Regions from separate parts of the Lentibacillus juripiscarius genome, predicted to be linked through region 4. Evidence: riboswitches for the same ligand, from Rfam matches in the RefSeq annotation. Region 4 holds a riboswitch; each other region holds the start of a gene.
The links. Region 4 has a riboswitch for S-adenosylmethionine ahead of ACFSUO_RS01970 (YfcC family protein). Riboswitches for the same ligand answer to the same signal wherever they lie in the genome.
Positions count from the first base shown of each region.

Region 1 (4,894 bases), on a different contig from region 4:
AAACTGCGACGTAAACTAAGGAAAACATTGGTGGTATTTAGTGAGCCTTTCTAACCACGCAGCTGGAATATACTCGCTTTCCGTGGGCTCACCACGAGCCTCCTCGCTCGCAAAGAACGCTCACTGTGGGGTCTCTTAGGCTCGCTGTCCCACAGGAGTCTCGCATATTCCAGCTGCTGTTTTCTGTTTTAGCCATCATATTACGTATTTTGTCAATTTTCACAGTGAGTCGCAATGTTTATCAACTGCACTGGAAAACAACAAAAGATCCTTAATTTTTTAGCGGCACATCCCCGCCTCATGCAAACAGGCGATCACGCTTTCAGCCAGCGTGATCGCCTGTTGTTTAACCTATATCAACCTTTAATCAGCCTTTATTGCTGTTCCAATCAATTGTTCCGGTTTACTCAGCTCATTTATGTCAAATTTCTTTTCTACAAAAATCTGATGCCACAGCATAAACATGAGTACCGTCCATATTTTACGGCTGTAATCGCCTTTTCCCTGACAATGAGCGTCTAAGAGATCAAAAACATACGATTTATGCAGCAAATGATCGGTCTCGCTTTCACGAATCAGTTTTTTCGCCCAGTCATGCAGTTCATTTTTCAGCCAGTGGCGAATTGGAACTGGAAAACCAAGCTTTTTACGGTCTAGCACGTGATCTGGGACGATACCACGCGAAGCCTCGCGCAAGATACTTTTTGTCGTTCCGTTGGCAATTTTTAAATCTTGCGGCAGTGTACTTGCAACTCGGAACACTTCCTTATCAAGGAATGGGACGCGAAGTTCAAGGGAATTCGCCATCGTTGTCCGGTCTGCCTTCAGCAGGATATCCCCGCGCATCCACGTATGAATATCAATATACTGCATTTGATTTACAAGCGGATAATCACTTACCCGGTCATATAGTTTTTCGGTTATTTGTCTATAGGATATATCGTCTTGGAACGTTTTGAGGAATGCCTGTTTCTCGTCATCTTCAAACATTTTGGCATTGCCGATATAGCGATCACGCAATGGTGTTGTTCCCCGCTCCAGGAAGCTTTTGCCGCGAACCCCCTCCGGCATGACATCTGCCACTCTGGCCAACAGATCTTTGGCAGGAGCCGGGATTGAATCAAACATTTTCAGTGAGTCCGGTTCACGGTAAATGTTATAGCCGCCAAACAATTCATCTGATCCTTCACCGGATAAGACCACAGTGACATGTTTCCTTGCTTCCCGCGCTACAAAATATAGTGGTACACAGGCTGGATCTGCCAATGGATCATCCATATGCCACATAATCTTCGGAAGTTTTTCCACATATTCTTCGGGTGTAATGCGGTACGCTATATTTTCCACACCGAGTTTCTCAGCCGTTTCTTTTGCAACATCAATTTCGGAATAACCTTCCCGTTCAAAGCCGACCGAAAATGTCTTAATATCCGGATTGAACTCTTTTGCCAAAGCTACAATAATCGTGGAATCAATGCCACCGGACAGAAACGATCCAACTGGTACATCACTGCGCATATGCATGTTGACCGAATCAAACATGACATCCCGGATTCGTTTAATCCAATCCTGCTTGTCCATCAATACAGGGTGAAATTCCGCATGCCAATAACGGTGGAAAGTGATCTTTTCGCCCGGTTTTTGTACAAAGTAATGACCTGGTTCCACTTTTTGAATTCCAGTTGTCATCGTCATTGGTTCCGGGACGAATTGAAAGCTTAAGTAATGCTGCAGCGCTTCCGTATTAACCGCTTCATTTTCCATCATAAGGGAGATACTTTTCTTTTCAGATGCGAAAGCTGTTCCTTCATCTGTTTCCCGGTAAAACAGCGGCTTAATACCGAATGGATCGCGTGCACCGTACAGTGTTTCCTGTTCCTTGTCCCAAAGAAGAATGGAAAACATGCCGCGCAAATGCTCAAATGCCTTTTCCCTGTATTTTTTAAATAACGCGGCGATAACCTCCGTGTCTGATTCTGTTTCAAATTGGTATCCTTCTGCGGCCAGCTCATCCCGCAATTCAACATAATTATAAATTTCCCCATTGAACAGAAGCCAAATTGTTTCACTATCACAGCTCAACGGCTGCTGACCACTATCAATGTCGATAATGCTTAAGCGTCTGAATCCGAATGATACATATGCGTCATGATAATACCCTTCATCATCCGGTCCTCTATGTGTCATAAGGTTATTCTGCTGTTTAAAAGCTGTTTTCTGTTCTTCATCTGGTGCAGCGGGTCTGCCGCGTAGTATTCCAATAAAACCGCACATTTTGTTTGCCTCACTTTCATCATGTTGCATCCTTCAGATTATACCACATTAAAAGCAATTATAACGATTAAAAATATGTTGAAATTACAGGTGTTTTGTACACAAAAAAGATGCAGACAATTTTCTGCACCTTTCCCGTATCTATCATCAGTTTTTTACCAGTGCTCCGAGTTCATCCACTTTGTCTGTTTTTTCCCATGGAAACAGAACATCCGTCCGACCAAAATGGCCATACGCAGCCGTGTTTTTAAAAATTGGCTTCCGCAAATCCAGCATACGGATAATCCCTGCCGGACGAAGATCAAATACTTTCCGGATTGCATCTGCAAGGGTATCTTCGTCCACAGCACCAGTACCAAATGTATTCACCGAGATTGATACTGGTTCTGCCACACCAATTGCGTAGGCCAGCTGCACCTCGCAGGCTTTTGCCAGGTCGGCAGCTACAATGTTTTTAGCAACATATCGTGCCGCATACGCTGCTGAACGGTCCACTTTCGTCGAGTCTTTTCCACTGAAAGCTCCACCGCCATGACGTGCATAGCCGCCATAAGTGTCAACGATTATCTTTCTTCCGGTTAGACCTGCATCCCCCTGCGGACCACCAATAACAAAGCGTCCTGTAGGGTTAATAATATAATTGGTCTCCTCATCCAGCAAATGGGCCGGCACGACTGGTCGGATGACATGTTCAATCATATCCGATTCAATCTGTTCTACTGCAGCATCCTGATGATGCTGAGTTGAAATAACAATCGTATCAATCCTAATTGGCTCACCATCTTCACCATATTCAACAGTTACCTGGGTTTTTCCGTCAGGACGCAAATATTCCAGTATGTTCTCCTCACGTACATCTGCCAGTCGTTTTGCCAGCTTGTGCGCCAATGAAATCGGCAAAGGCATTAATTCCTCTGTCTCATCACAGGCATAGCCAAACATCAGACCTTGGTCTCCTGCACCAATTGCGGCAATTTCCTCGTCACTCATTTTCCCCTGACGAGCTTCCAGTGCATTGTCAACGCCATCGGCAATATCCGGTGACTGCTCATCGATGGCTGTGAGTACTGCACATGTTTCTGCATCAAAGCCAAATTTAGCCCGTGTATAGCCAATATCCTTGATCGTCTGACGTACAAGCGCAGGAATATCCACGTACGTTGTCGTTGTAATTTCTCCGGAAACCAACACGAGCCCTGTAGTAACAGTTGTCTCACATGCAACCCGGGCATTGGGGTCTTTTTTTAGTATTTCATCTAATATGGCATCTGATATCTGATCACAAATTTTATCCGGGTGGCCTTCTGTCACCGATTCAGATGTGAATAATCGACGTTTAATAGCCATATGGCCATGTCCTCCCTTGGATTGTGGTACGGAACTCCATCTTTTCAGTTATAGAGGCTGTTTAAAAAGTCTGGTTTATTCTCCTTTTAAACACGCACTTATCATTTACAAACAAAAAAACCTTTCCTGCATCATGAGGAAAGGAATGAGGCCTTTCGCTCTTATTGTTCAAGGACTTATCCTTGCTTCAGATTAGCACCTTTTCACGCATCGTGACGGTTGCCGGGCTTCATTGGGTCTGTCCCTCCACCAGCTCTGAATAAGAGAGTATCCGCTCGAATTTTATCGTATCGAATTCCTTTTCCGATGTCAACTTATTTCGCACTTGGGAGGAACATTGACATAAAAATTTCATATAAATAATTCCAAGATTAGTGTGGACTAATTTTTCAAATGTGTTATACTAATAAGCAGATTCAGGTGATCAAACGTTTTTTGTTTAAATAATATGTGTAAAAGGTAGGTATCACAAATGAAAACAAAAGAAGATACATTGCTGACCAGGGATTTACTGACACACCCTCATTTGCAGTCAAACCTGACTGTACCGCGGCTGGTCGAAAAAGTTTTGTCACGCTCTGAAGGCGTTCTAAGTGCAACGGGAGCTGTCAGTGCCCATACAGGTGAGTATACAGGGCGATCCCCGAAAGATAAATATATTGTTCGTGACGGTACTAGTGAAGATGTTGACTGGGGGGATGTCAACCAGTCTATCGATGAGGCCACCTTTGATCATCTGCTGGAAAAAGTGACGGCCTATTTACATGATAGAAATGAATTGTTCCATTTTCAAGGATTTGCTGGAGCAGACGAAAATTTCCGGCTTCCTATCCAGGTGATTAATGAATATGCATGGCATAATCTGTTTGCTCGTCAGCTGTTCATCACGCCAACCGAAAACGAATTAGCAGAGCATCAGCCGGAATTTACCGTGATATCTGCCCCGACGTTCAAGGCAGACCCGGAAGTTGACGGCACTAGCTCTGAAACGTTTATTCTGATTTCGTTCGACAAACGAATTGTGCTGATTGGCGGAACAGAATATGCGGGAGAAATTAAAAAATCCATCTTTTCTGTCATGAACTACATGCTGCCAAAACGTGATGTATTATCGATGCACTGTTCAGCCAACGTCGGACGCGAGGGGGATGTGGCCCTGTTTTTCGGACTGTCTGGAACAGGTAAGACGACCCTTTCTGCTGATCCGTACCGGCGTCTGATTGGCGATGATGAGCATGGCTGGAGCCCGAATGGCGTGTTTAATATCGAAGGT
Region 1 is NZ_JBHUNA010000013.1:57,628-62,521, reverse strand. It holds gene asnB (asparagine synthase (glutamine-hydrolyzing)) at 364-2,274, opposite strand; gene metK (methionine adenosyltransferase) at 2,422-3,621, opposite strand; SAM riboswitch class I at 3,780-3,887, opposite strand; gene pckA (phosphoenolpyruvate carboxykinase (ATP)) at 4,094-4,894, shown strand, end outside.
Region 1: another riboswitch for S-adenosylmethionine. It lies ahead of metK (methionine adenosyltransferase); the one in region 4 lies ahead of ACFSUO_RS01970 (YfcC family protein).

Region 2 (4,894 bases), on a different contig from region 4:
CAGACATTTCGTTTTTCCGATTCTTGGCCTTTAAACGCATAACCGTGGTCAGGAACATATCCTTCAAACCCATTTAAGTGCTCCATGAAATCAAGGTGGAAAAATGTACGGCGAAACTCACCATCGGTTACAGCTTGTAAACCGGCATCGATTTGCTTGTCAACGACTCGTTTAATCTCTTCATTTTCCACATTGCGTAATTGTTCAGCTGAAATACTTCCTTTTTTGAAATCACTTCTTGCCTCGTGCAGCCTACTTGGCCGTAACAAACTCCCGACATGATCGGCGCGGAATGGCGCTTGTGTTATCGTTTTGGTCATCGTAATCCCTCTTTCTATTATTTTTTTAAATCCTTCCTATTAAACTGCCGGTCTGCTCGCTTATGGCAAAATGGCGAATGACCGCACAGGGAAGCCCGATGCATTTTTAGCTTTCGGAACAATATTGCAAATCACGGCACCTTTAGCGGGGACTTTATCCAGGTTTGTCATAACTTCCACCTGGAATGTGTCCTGGTCAAGTACATAATACTCTGCCACGAGCGCTCCGTTTTTCTGGAAATCTACAGCAGCATCCGTGTCAAACGTCTCATGTCCGATTGCTTTGATACCTCGCTGCTCGAATAAAAATTGCAGTGCTTCTACCGACCAGCCCGGCGCATGACTGTTACCTTCCTCATCCTTGTTGTCAAAATCGTCCTGTTCCGGCCAGCGCTTGCTCCAGTCTGTTCGCAACGCTACAAATGACCCTGCCTCAATTTCACCATGTTCTTTCTCGAATTGGTAAATATCATCTACATAAAGTGTGAAATCGGGATTTTCATCAGCTTCTTTTGACTTGTCGATAACAATCAGCGGGAGAATGAGTTCTTTCAATTCCAACTGGTGGACATGCCGTTCATCCCCGTGAACAAAATGAATCGGCGCATCGATATGTGTGCCGTATTGACCGGGAAACGTAAATTGCTGGGCAAAAAACCCGTCACTATGATCGAAAAGGGTCTTGAATTCCGCTGCGTCAAATGCGGAAAAGTGTGGAGAATCCGGTCCAAATGCGTGGGTCAGGTCAACCCATTCTTTCTCTTTCAATAGATTGATTGCTTCGATTACGTTACTGCTCATCTAATCACCTCATTAAAAAGATTTCGATAAGAAGAAGCTTATAAAACACGAAAAAGCCCCTTCCCATAAGAAGAGGCTCCAATGCACGATTGTGTCGCTCTTCTTATCTTAAAGCTTAGCGCTTTCTGGAATTAGCACAGTTATAAAAACCGATGCTGAGGCTTCAATGGGCCAGTCCCTCCACCTCTCTGGATAAGAATGCTTTCTATTTAGTTATGATATTGATGTACAGTTTACACCCGTCGTCATTTAAAGTCAAGAGATTGTTTTCAAAAAGCCGAAACATAAGACGAGAAACGTTGTCCAACCAACATACAATTATTGGTATGCTATTTTTGTTGCTGAATTGCTGTCTAATTGTAAAAAAACAATGAAGGATCTAAATCTGGTAAACTTGATGCCGGTATCAAACTATTTATTTTGTTATCTATTGACCGGTCTCTTTCGCTTATGGTGTGCAATCTTTTTCCTTTTCTGATAAGTTGGGAAGAGTAATAATTATTAGAAAATGTATAGAATAAAATGAGGGTATGTGCTGTATTGGCACACTGATCCGGCCATTTAGCACTGGACACCATGGTTGCAGCTGTACTTTCTATGGGGGGATTATATGTTTCGTGCATCTGTCATGATGCTTTTTGTTGTTATTTTCTATGCAGGGAATATATTGACCGGAAAGGCAATTAATGAGCTCCCGCCGTTCACAATAGCGTTTTTTCGGCTGCTTGTTGCCTTTATTGTGCTGCTTCCTTTTGGCATTCGCAGTGCGTGGGAATCTCGCAGCACATTTGTGACCTATAAAAAACCATTCCTATTGATGACACTGACAGGCATTACTTTTTTTAATACCTTTATTTATGGTTCCTTGCAATTTACATCGTCAACAAATGTGTCCGTGCTGGAAACAGTCATTCCTTCTGTAACCGTGGTGCTCAGTGCTATTTTGTTAAAGGAGCGGCTGCGGAATGTGCAGCTTGCCGGGGTGTTTGTTTCGCTGATTGGTGCTGTCTGGGTTGTACTGGATGGAGGCATTTTTTCGATCGCCGGCATGGACTGGAACATTGGTGATGGGATTATGATTGGGGCAATTGGCTCCTGGGCGGTTTATTCCATTCTTGTTAAAAAATATATGCACTTGTTTCCGCAGTTTGGTGCTCTTCTTGTCATGAGCGGTATTTCTGTACTTGTTCTTATCCCATTTGTGATCGCGGAATGGGCAATAGTTGGTTTGCCGGATAATTTGATGACATCCGGTAATGTAACCGGGTTATTGTATCTTGGTATTTTCCCATCTTTTATTGCACTGCTTTTCTATAACCGGTCGGTGGGGATCCTCGGGGCTTCACAGGCTTCGGTGTTTTTGAACTTCCTGCCGGTTGTGACGATGGCCGGGGCCAGTCTGTGGCTTGGGGAGACCGTAACACTGATGAAGATTGTTGGAGCATGCATGGTGATTGGCGGAGTCATTCTAACGACAAGAACCAAGCAAACAGTGAAAGCTCCTCTTGAGCAAACTGCTGATTAAGGATATTCTGTTTGACCGATTACAGCTCGTTTTACGGGCGGTGTAGCAACAGAACCGAGGAACACATTAGCTTAGGCACCAATGTGTTCCTCTTTCTTTTTCGTTAATATGTACTTTTTGAATGAACCTTCATCAAAAAAGTATTGTGTCCGGCTTTTGTCAATGTTTAGCAATGTATCGAGCTGCTGGCTGCAATTTATTGTCCGTTTATCGGTTAGTCCATACATTTCGCCCAGTTCAATCATTTCTTTTCGCTTTTTGGAAATAGCCATTTGTAATGCTGGCATGATACATCATACTTCCCTTCAAATGTTATGTAAGTAGCCTGGGTCGTTTGTCTCAGAAGCGCACGAAGACTATTATGTCTATTCTTCTAAAAAAATGCAACCTCTTCGTCAAACAAAGCCAAAACTTTACATAACTCGACAAACCGCTCGTCATTTGTGAAAATGGCCTAATCAGCATCCAGAGCTTAATGCCAGTGGCTGCAACGGTTTCGCGATGAGTCGACGAAAGAAAAATGTGCTGGTTTCATGAGTCTATATCCTACTTGAGGCTTATAAGTATTCGACTAAGAATGATATTGTCATTTTCCTGGCATGGCAATGAAAAGGCTGCCTGTGTTATCAGGCAGCCTAATGAACCTATTTATTTGAAAGAACGTCTTCAACAGAATGGTAGTTATAGCCAAGGTCACGTGCAACTGCTTCAAAAGTGATGTTGCCGTTGAGCACATTTACGCCGGTTTTCATGGCTTTACTGTCGGTAATTGCTTTTTCGGCACCCTTATTGGCGACTTGCAGGGCATAAGGGATGGTCACATTTGTCAATGCAATGGTTGCAGTACGCGGAACGGCGCCAGGAATGTTCGCCACAGCATAATGCAGCACACCATGTTTTTCATAGATTGGGTCATCGTGCGTTGTGATATGGTCAACGGTTTCAAAGTTGCCGCCCTGGTCGATGGCCACATCCACGATGACCGAACCAGGCTGCATGGACTTGACCATATCTTCTGATACCAGTTTGGGCGCTTTTGCTCCCGGGATCAGGACAGCACCGACAACGAGGTCAGAATCTTTGACTGATTCAGCGATGTTGGCCGGGTTGGACATCAATGTCTGCACACTACCTCCAAAAATATCCTCGAGCTGGCGCAGCCGTTCTGGATTCAAATCAATAATAGTGACGTCTGCTCCGAGTCCCAGCGCGATTTTCGCAGCGTTTGTGCCAACCATGCCGCCGCCGACAATAGTGACCTTTCCGCGTTTGACTCCGGGAACCCCGCTAAGGAGGACACCTTTTCCGCCTTTTGCTTTTTCAAGATATTGTGCCCCAATCTGGGATGCCATCCGTCCGGCTACCTCGCTCATTGGTGACAGGAGCGGCAGGGTGCCGTTTACGGTAATTGTTTCATAAGCAATGGCTGTAACCCCTTTTTCTGCCAGCGCTTTCGCCAGTTCCGGTTCTGCAGCCAGATGAAGGTAGGTGAAGAGGATCAGCCCTTCACGAAAGTATCCATATTCGGATGGGAGCGGTTCTTTAACTTTCATGACCATGTTCGCCTTTTCCCATACATCTGAAGCGTTTTTAAGAATTTCTGCACCAGCTTCTTTGTATTCGTCATCGGTAAAACTGCTTCCGGCACCGGCATTGGCTTCCACTAGCACCGTGTGTCCAGCGTTCACCAGGTTATCAACCCCGGCCGGTGTCATGGCAACACGGTTTTCATTGTTTTTAATTTCTTTGGGTACACTGATAATCATAGAAAATATCCCCCTTAGCATTTAGATTTCTTCCTTCCATTATAACTCTTTTGGATAGCGTTTTCATTAGTCATAAAACAAAAAAAGAGCAGGGCGGTTTGTTGAAAATCACAAATCACCATGCTCCATGCATTCTATCAATATATCAAGGTAGATTGTTATTTTTTGATTGGGATCTTTTAAATTGATTTCGCCAATGTCCGTGATGCGCTTCAGGCGGTAGTTCAGTGTGTTGGCATGGACGTGCATTCGTTTGGCTGCATTGTAAACATTGCTGTCACAAGCTAAATATGCGTGCAGTGATGCCACCAGGTCGGATCTGTTTTTCTTGTCATAAGCCTTTAGCCGTTCCAGTGCATCATTCCGGTAGTTGTCGCGCTTCCGGATGGCTTTCAGTTCATGCAGAAACTGGTAAATGCCGAGTTCATGATAGCCATGGACGTGCTGTAATGCGGATGGAAACTGATCTTTCAGTTCAAGAA
Region 2 is NZ_JBHUNA010000024.1:72,276-77,169, forward strand. It holds gene ACFSUO_RS11660 (5-methyltetrahydropteroyltriglutamate--homocysteine S-methyltransferase) at 1-320, opposite strand, end outside; gene ACFSUO_RS11665 (cyclase family protein) at 381-1,121, opposite strand; SAM riboswitch class I at 1,222-1,320, opposite strand; gene ACFSUO_RS11670 (DMT family transporter) at 1,732-2,646, shown strand; gene ACFSUO_RS11675 (aspartyl-phosphate phosphatase Spo0E family protein) at 2,718-2,933, opposite strand; gene ald (alanine dehydrogenase) at 3,291-4,412, opposite strand; gene ACFSUO_RS11685 (PucR family transcriptional regulator) at 4,521-4,894, opposite strand, start outside.
Region 2: another riboswitch for S-adenosylmethionine. It lies ahead of ACFSUO_RS11665 (cyclase family protein); the one in region 4 lies ahead of ACFSUO_RS01970 (YfcC family protein).

Region 3 (4,894 bases), on a different contig from region 4:
AGCCTCCTCGAACTCCGTTCTGCGGGGTCTCACGTAGGCCACTGTTCCCGCAGGACAAGGAAGGCTTCGGCAGCGATGCATCGCACGAAGAAAATTGGTTTTTATTTTCGAGGAGTCTCCGTGTATTTCCTCGCTGGTTTTGTGCTATTCGACTTCTTACCATTGTTGCGGTGTCGAACACAAATTAGTTTTCAGTATGTCGCTTTTTTTATCAACTGCGAAAAACAACAACATGTGCGAAAAGAGCCTATTTTAAACACTAAAAGGAGGATATAGCCATGCTGGACATGAAATTTTTGCGTAATAATTTTCAGGAAGTAAAGGAAAAGTTGTCTCACCGCGGAGAGGATTTATCAGAACTGGAGAAGTTTAGTGAGCTTGACGAACGCCGAAGAACACTTATTTCGGAAGCAGAGAAATTGAAGGCCAAACGCAATGAAACATCCAAACGGATTTCTGCTCTAAAAAAAGAGAAAAAAGATGCCGAATCTGCCATTAAAGAGATGCGCGAAGTCGGCGATCAAATCAAAGAGTTGGATGGAGAATTGAAAGAAATTGAAGAAGCCTTGGAAATGATGATGCTGTCCATCCCGAACATTCCGCATGAAAGTGTCCCGGTTGGCGAGGATGAAGATGATAATGTAGAAGTGCGTCAGTGGGGCGACCGGCCGGAATTTCATTTTACCGAGCAACCGCACTGGGATATTGCCACAAACCTAGGTATTCTGGATTTCGAACGGGCTGCCAAAGTTACGGGAAGCCGTTTTGTATTCTATAAAGGAATTGGGACCCGACTGGAACGAGCATTGATTAGCTTCATGATGGACTTGCATGCAGACGAACATGGGTACACGGAAATGATGCCGCCACAGATTGTCAATCGCGGAAGCCTGACAGGAACTGGACAGCTGCCTAAATTCGCCGAGGATGTATTTAAACTGGCTGATTGGGACTATTTCCTGATTCCAACGGCTGAGGTGCCAGTGACGAACTATCACCGGGATGAGATTCTAAGTGTGGACGACCTTCCAAGAAAATATGTGGCATACAGTGCTAACTTCCGCTCTGAAGCAGGCTCTGCTGGACGGGATACACGCGGGCTTATTCGCCAGCACCAGTTTAACAAAGTGGAACTGGTTCATTTCACCAAACCGGAAGATTCATATGACACATTAGAAGTGCTGACCGGACATGCCGAGAAAGTGCTGCAGCAGCTGAACCTGCCGTATCGTGTGATGAGCATGTGCACGGGCGACTTAGGCTTTACTGCTGCTAAAAAATACGATATTGAAGTATGGATCCCAAGCCAGAACACATACCGCGAAATTTCGTCCTGCTCCAATTTTGAGGATTTCCAAGCAAGGCGCGCTGGCATTCGTTTTCGCCGTGAAGAAAAGGGAAAACCAGAATATGTGCATACATTAAATGGCTCAGGCCTTGCAGTGGGCCGAACCCTCGCTGCTATTCTGGAAAATTACCAGCGCGAGGATGGCTCTGTTGTCGTCCCGAAAGTACTCCGGCCGTATATGGGCGGAAAGGAAGTCATCAAATAGTCAAGTAACTGGATCAGATTTATTTTTAAAATGTATTGACAAATAATCTAAATGATAGTAAGCTTTATTTTAAATTAAATAATCAAACTTCTTATTTAGAGAGGTGGAGGGAATTGGCCCTTGGAAACCTCGGCAGCGGACTTATTTAAGTACTGTGCCAAATCCAACAAGCATTTGCTTGGAAAATAAGAAGAGAGAGCGGATCTGTTTGCAAATCTCTTTTTATTTTGACCATAAGAAGAGATTTTTTCATTTCCAAAACTAAATAAGAACGAACTTCTTATCCAGAGAGGTGGAGGGACTGGCCCTTGGAAGCCTCGGCAGCGGACTTTTTTAGTACTGTGCCAAATCCAGCAAGCAACAGACTTGAAAGATAAGAAGAGGATAATACAAAAAATGCCTCTTCCTATCTATCAGAAAGAGGTATTTTTTTACTTTAAGGAGGGGAATCATTGATTACATTAGAGAATGTCACAAAAATTTATCAAGGTGGAGAAAAGGAAGTTAAGGCCTTGGATGATGTGAATTTACAGATTGAGAAAGGTGAAATATATGGTGTTATTGGCTTCAGCGGCGCTGGGAAAAGTTCATTGATCCGCTGTGTCAATCTGCTTGAGCGGCCAACCCATGGAACGATTACTGTTAATAATCAGGATTTGCTTCGCCTTTCCCCTAAGGAATTAAGAGAAGCAAAACGAGATATCGGTATGATTTTCCAGCATTTCAACCTGCTAGATTCTAAAACAGTTTTCACCAATGTGGCAATGCCATTATTGCTTATGAAAAAACCAAAAGAAGAGGTGAAGAAGCGGGTCGAGGAATTGCTGGATTTCGTTGGGCTGCGTGACAAAGCAGATAACTATCCGGACCAATTATCAGGAGGACAGAAACAGCGGGTAGGCATTGCACGGGCCTTAGCAACGCAGCCATCAGTCCTGCTGTGTGATGAAGCAACATCGGCACTTGATCCGCAGACAACTAATTCGATTTTAAATCTGCTGAAAAAGATTAATCAGGAATATAACATTACCATTTTGATTATTACGCATGAGATGGGAGTTATTCGCGAGATTTGTGATAAGGTCGCCGTTCTTGATCAGGGTGAAGTAGTGGAATCCGGTTCTGTTTTTGAAGTGTTTGCTCGGCCAAAGACAGCCGTTGCCTACAATTTTGTCAGCACGGTCATGCATGATGAAATACCGGAATCTGTCCATCAATTAATCCGTTCTCAAGGGGAAACGAACCAGATTTACCGAGTTGTGTTTTTTGGTGAAGCTACCGGGGATCCGCTGCTTTCACAAATAGCGAAGCATTTTAATGTGGAAGTAAATGTGTTGTTTGGCAACATAACTGAATTACAGGGAATACCATTTGGAAATTTGGTTATTCAATTTCAGGGAGAAACGAAAGAGATTAATAGGGTACTCATGTATATTAATCAGCAAGAAGTAACGATTAAGGAGGTTTTGGAAGATGCTGGTTGATTGGAATCAAATTATTGCAGCATTGGGGGAAACTGCTGCAATGGTGGTATTTTCATTATTGTTTGCTATACTAATTGGTTTGCCGTTAGGAATCTTGCTTGTCGTAACCCGTGAAGGGCATTTATGGGAAAATGCTCTAATCTTTAAGGTGCTGAATGCGTTCGTAAACGTGTTCCGTTCCATACCTTTCATTATCCTGATGGTTGCTGTTATTCCATTTACACGCTTGATTGTCGGGACATCAATTGGTACTGCAGCTGCAATTGTGCCAATGGTGCTTTTTTCAGGCCCATACATTGCCCGGTTAATTGAAAACTCCCTGCTTGAGGTTGACCCGGGTGTGATGGAGGCGGCACAAGCAATGGGAGCGACACCATGGCAAATCATTATTCGTTTTTTGATACCGGAAGCATTAAGTTCACTTTTACTGGGATTAACGATCGCAACCATTGGGTTAGTTGGTGCATCAGCTATGGCTGGTGCCATTGGCGGGGGAGGTCTTGGTGATTTGGCGATCACATATGGCTATCAGCGATTTGATACGGCAGTGATGGTCATTACCGTAGCCATTCTGGTTGTCATGGTGCAGGGATTGCAAACGACAGGGAATGTTTTATCAAAAAAAGTTAGACGGCGTTAAGAGCTGAACATATCAAAGGGGTGCAGGAAATATGAGAAAAATTGGTTTGTTTTTATTGTTTATGAGTTTAATAGCGGTTAGCAGTGCATGTTCCAGTGATGCAGTATCAACTGTAAAAGTTGGGATCAGTGGTTCGGATACAACGGTCTGGGATTTTGTTGCTAAAAAGGCTGAAAAAGAAGGAATAAATGTTGAGATTGTCCGCTTTTCTGATTATGTTCAGCCAAATCTGGCATTAGCGGAAGGGGAACTGGATGCTAACGCCTTTCAGACAGTATCTTATTTTGATGCATTTATCGAGGAGCACGATTTGGATTTAGCACCGATTGCGACAACAGTCATCGCACCAATGGGGCTTTACTCTGAAAAATATGATTCTCCGGAAGAAATTCCAGAAGGTGCAACTATTGCCTTGCCAAAGGAAGCAACGAATATGGGCCGCGGATTGCTGCTGCTTCAGGAAGCCGGACTAATTGAACTTGTGGAGGATTTTGATGGGAACGGGTCTATCGATAAAATTGCGGAAAATCCAAAGAGTCTGACGTTTGAAACACTTGTGGCCGCACAAACGCCGCGTGTCCTGCCAGATGTTGCAGCATCCATCATCAATAACGGTATTGCTGTCGACGCAGGCTTCAGTCCATTAGACGATTCCATTTTTCATGAGAATGAAACAGCAACACCATACATTAACATCATTGCCGTACAGGAAAAAGATAAAGATGACGAAACACTGCAGAAATTAGCTGATATATACCAGTCCGACGATGTGAAGGAACTGATAGAAAAGGAATACGACGGAAACCAGATACCGACTTTTGTACCATTGGAGAAAATAGGCTGGTAACCATTCATAATAAAGGCTGCTTTCGTATAGATTGTTGTTATTTGATGGAAGAAAACACTCGACCGCGGAAAGCAAAATGTATGTGGGATGCGGACTAGGTAATAAATCACAAAGAGGTGTTTGGAATGGCAGTGACAAAAAGCAATTTGCAGGAGATTAGAATGCGTATTACGGAGAACATTGAAGACAATAAGGCACGCTATCTTCAGACGAGTCATGATATCCACAATCATCCGGAGGTTGGAAATGAGGAATTTTTTGCTTCAAAGGTTTTAACGGATATTTTAACTGATGAAGGATTCCATGTAGACAAAGGTGTTGCAGGGCATGAAACGGCATTTTTGGCCAGCAGAAAGGGGAAGAAAAATGG
Region 3 is NZ_JBHUNA010000021.1:119,723-124,616, forward strand. It holds gene serS (serine--tRNA ligase) at 279-1,553, shown strand; SAM riboswitch class I at 1,642-1,745, shown strand; SAM riboswitch class I at 1,831-1,933, shown strand; gene ACFSUO_RS10395 (methionine ABC transporter ATP-binding protein) at 2,006-3,037, shown strand; gene ACFSUO_RS10400 (methionine ABC transporter permease) at 3,027-3,677, shown strand; gene ACFSUO_RS10405 (MetQ/NlpA family ABC transporter substrate-binding protein) at 3,709-4,524, shown strand; gene ACFSUO_RS10410 (M20 family metallopeptidase) at 4,650-4,894, shown strand, end outside.
Region 3: another riboswitch for S-adenosylmethionine. It lies ahead of ACFSUO_RS10395 (methionine ABC transporter ATP-binding protein); the one in region 4 lies ahead of ACFSUO_RS01970 (YfcC family protein).

Region 4 (4,894 bases):
GGATCTTACGAAACAACGGAAGAAAAAGGGAAATTTATTTGGGTAGATGAAGAGCAATTCAAAACCTACCGTGACTTTCGAGTGACGAAACACGAGCGCAGAGCATTGCAGGATATCAGTAAGATCGAATATGCTAATGGCGTACACAACATAATGAAAGCGGCACTTCGCCTGCCAAAAGCCGATTTGGTACGCGAAATATCCAAACAGCTCGGATTCAGCCGCACCAGCAATAATACAGAGAAGTACGTCCAGGAAGCTATTGATCTAAACGTTGATAAAGGATGGCTTACAGAAGACGATGAAGGAAATATTGAACTAAAGGAATAACAGATTGAAGGAGCCTTAAACAGTGTGTTTAGGGCTCTTTTTTGTTTTACTATTCCAAGCAAAATTGGCGCAAGTCCTATTTTCATACTTGGAACAACCACCCTGTTCAAAGCGTGCTCAAGACCTTTTCGGCCGTTCCAACCGCTTCTTTTGGTCGTGAGAAGCCTTCTCGAAACCTTTTCAGCCGTTCCAACTGCTCCTTTTGGTCGTGAGAAGCCTTCTCGAAACCTTTTCAGCCGTTCCAACCGCCCCTTTTGGTCGTGAGAAGCCTTCTCGAAACCTTTTCGGCCGTTCGAACCGCTCCTTTTGGTCGTGAGAAGCCTTCTCGAAACCTTTTCGACCGTTCGAACCGCTCCTTTTGGTCGTGGGAAGCCTTCTCGAAACCTTTTCGGCTGTTCGAACCGCTCCTTTTGGTCGTGAGAAGCTCGTACTGTCGTACACATCACCCCCTTTCACTAAAAAAGGAGTGAGCCACCACCCATTTTCATCATGTTTCCTTATAAACGCTTTCTTATATTGTTCCTCCCCAATTAATCAAGACACTAATGACTAAAGCAATCCAAGATATACAGAGTGCTATAATGACAAATGGAAAAATGTACCGAAGCCACCTTCCATAAGGAACCTTACATAATCCAAGCATTGCCATTAACCCACCTAATGTAGGGGAAAATATGTTAGTAAGACCGTCACCAATTTGGAATGCCAAGATTGTCGATTGCCGTGTAATGTCTAACATATCACCAACGGGTATCATAATTGGCAACGTAACTAATGCCTGGCCACTGCCACTTGGAATGAAAATATTAATAATCGACTGGGATATGGTCATGAATACAGCAGCCAACGTGGTTGGTAAATACTCCAGTACGGAGAATAGACCATGAGCAACGGTATCACTGATATTTCCCTTGTTCAACACCACTTGTGTCGCCATTGCAACACCAATCAGAATAGCTGCTAATGCACTAGGTTTAAGCGCTTCTGAAAACACATTAGCGATTTGACTGGAATTCATTCTCGCAATAATCCCACTGACAATGCCTATCATGAGAAATATCGCAGCAACTTCATTAATATACCAGCCTTTTGCAAAAACGCCAAAAAGCATAATCGTAATCCCTGTAATAAGCACAAGTAACATCGCAATATCCTGTTTGCTCATCTTATACGAGTCAAGGGGTTTACTAAGCTGCATGTCCCGGACATCGACGTCATTAGCAAGACCTTTCTCCCGGTCCTTTAATATCTTTTTAAAATATCGGACATTATAATAAGCTAATACAGATAAAGTGAGAACCACTAAAATACTTCTAAAAAGCCACCCTGAAAAAAGTTGCATTTCCGCTAGCTTATGCCCTACACCTACCGTATAAGGATTGAACGGAGAAAGACCAAATCCTACAAGCACGCCGCCTATTCCAATACCCGCTCCGAGCATTGCATCTCCACCAATGGCGACACTTAATAAAACAGCAATTGGAATAAGGGCAATATTATTTTCAAGTCCGATGAATATTCCGAAAAGGCCGTAAACAAAAGTCATAATAACAACAATAAGGAATCGCCTTTGAATTCCAATTTTACGAACGAATGTCCCAATTGTATTTTCAAGCATTCCTGTTTTTTCCAGAAGTCCAAACATCATTGCCGCGGCAAATGTGATAAAGACGATGTCCGCCATTTCCTGGAATCCTTCAGGAATGGAAGTAAATAAGTCCATAATACCAACAGGACTGTTCTCTACATATTCAAACGATCCCGGAATGGTTCGGGTTTCGCCATCAACGGTTTCCCTTTCATACGATCCGGCCGGAATAATATACGTCAAAATAGCTGCAGCAACAACAATATAAAATAATAATGCCAATGGATGTGGAATGCGATCCAATAATTTTTTACTTTTCTTTTCATCCTTCATGTACATTCACCTCTTGTTGTAAGTATTGCTGGTATATCTATAGGGTTTGAAGTTTTGCTTTAATTCTTATGCTGTCATTGATTTCCTCCTTGTTGATTAGCTAATCTCATAAATTTATAGATAGATACAAAAATAGCCTCTTTCAATGGGAAAGAGGCTAAAAATCTATTCGCCTTATCTCCCAGAATAAAAAAACTATCCTGCAGGAATTGGCACCTTTCCTTCTAATAAGGAGGTTGCCGGACGTCAACGGGCCTGTCCCTCGGTCACTCTTGATAAGCATAAATTATAAAATTATAAGGTTACGTTAATGTTGAAATAATTATATAGTTGGGAGACTTTTTTGTCAACGGGTATAAAGCGATTTTTGTTGGGAGGTGTCGATTACAATCGAATGGATGGGTGTTTATAGTCCGGAAAAATCAGTAAATATTCTTTTCCCTACTTAGTAACATCCTGCATATTGATGGACATATCGAAAATCTTTTTAAAACGTCTTCTATATTAGTCATCGATAGATTTCGGCATGTTTATCATCTGCAGGCGATAAGACCCCCACATTTGTGAAGGGCTTTAGCCCAGAAATAAATGGGGGATGAATCGCCTTCGGACAAGGGATGACTTTTGCCATCTAAATTGTCCGACCATTTAAGTAATACGTTCATCCTATAATATTGTAGACAATTCGTGTAGCCCTCTTTTTCCAACCAAAAAGATCTAAATGAAATCGAACAAATGTTTGAGTTATTGGTAGTAATAGTGTATAATAACATTAAATATATTAGCATACTTAAATAGTCTTAAAGCACCAAAAACAATCCTTTACTACTCTGCCCCGAAACGGAACACGGTTTGTTTCTGATACTCTTCTCCCCCTTCCAACATCACACCCGGAAAGTCTTTCTCATGCAGGGAGGCGGGTGATGCCTGGGTTTCAAAACAAACCCCTAAATACTTTTTTGATGCCCCTTCTAATAAAGCAAGTCCAGCTTCTAAATTGTTGGCTGTATACATTACCATTCCAGGCTGATCCGTTTCGATAGTAAGGACACGACCGCTGCTCTCATCTTTTACTGTTACGCTTTCCTCTTTATTATGATCATTAAATATAAAATAATGATCATAACCATTGCCCACGATTTTGTTTTGCTTATTACCAGCTATAATGCCATCCTCCAGTTTACGGCCTTGCCTGAAATCAAATGAGGTCTCCTCCACATTTACTCGTTTTCCAGTTGCAATCAATTCTGCATCGAGCTCTACAAATTGTTGACTATCAACCGTAACCTGATGCCCATGAACCGTGTCACGTAAATTCCCTGACAAATTGAAATACGAATGATTCGTTAACGCAAGAGGAGTTGTTTGATCCGTGTACGCCCAGTAGTCCAGTACTAGTTCATTGTCATTTGTTAAAGTGTAGGTAACGGCTACCTTCACATTCCCTGGATAACCGTTTTCCCCATCTTGACTAAAATAACGAAGCTTCACTCCAACACTATCATCTAATTCAAATGGTTCTGCGTCCCAAATGACATGATGAAACCCGTTTGTTCCACTGTGCAAGTGATTTCGTCCATCATTCGCTTCAAGTTTGTACAACTTTCCATCAATGGACAAACTAGCATTTTTTATTCGTCCAGCCACCCGTCCAATCGTAGCACCTAAAAAATGAGGATTTGATACATAATCATCAGTATTTCGGTAACCTAACACAACGTTTTCAATCTTTCCATTCCGATCTGGTGTCATTATTTTTGTTATGACTCCACCATAATTTAATACATGCACTTCCATCCCCTGGTCACTTTTTAGAACATAAACCGTCCAAGTATCATTTAAATTTTCTTCTTTGATATTCATATCGTCAGCTCCATTTTGTTTTTAAAAGAAAAGAGAAAGGACACGGTTTCCCTGGTCCTCCCTCCTATTTATTGATGATTAGGCTTTACCTTTTATTCATTGTTTACCTTTACCGGCTCCATTTGTTTATTTTTTCCTTTCCCCCATAAACTCTCTAATTGCTCTAATGATTTACCCTTAGTTTCCGGAACCATCTTCCATACGAAAATAGCAGAAATAACACTCATTAAACCATAGAATCCATACGTTAACCCTCCACTAACATCAATCATCGCAGGATAGGTTGATGAGATAAAGAAGTTTGCTGCCCATTGAGCTGCAACTGCAAAGGCCATTGCTTGTCCCCGGATCTTGTTAGGGAATATTTCAGATAGTAATACCCAACATATTGGTCCCCATGACATCATGAAGGAAGCCGTATATAATATGATAAAAATCAATGTCCATAATCCAAAGACTTCATTTTGAGCTAGTACTGCGACACCAAACATTCCAATAGCCATTCCGATAGAACCGATCATTAAGAGTGGTTTTCGCCCCCATTTATCTACTGTTCGAATAGCTACAATTGTAAATCCTACATTGACGACTCCCATTATAACTGTTTGAAGCATTGAGGCATTTTCCCCTGCACCCATGCTTTCAAAAATACGTGGTGCATAATATAAGGCAACATTAATACCAACAAATTGTTGGAAAACTGAAAGCAGAATCCCTACAATAATGACGGTTTTCCCAAAAGAAAATAATTTCCCGGTAGATTCTTTTGAATCTAATGAT
Region 4 is NZ_JBHUNA010000003.1:154,672-159,565, forward strand. It holds gene ACFSUO_RS01965 (DUF3320 domain-containing protein) at 1-330, shown strand, start outside; gene ACFSUO_RS01970 (YfcC family protein) at 842-2,251, opposite strand; SAM riboswitch class I at 2,423-2,533, opposite strand; gene ACFSUO_RS01975 (aldose epimerase family protein) at 3,077-4,114, opposite strand; gene xylE (D-xylose transporter XylE) at 4,207-4,894, opposite strand, start outside.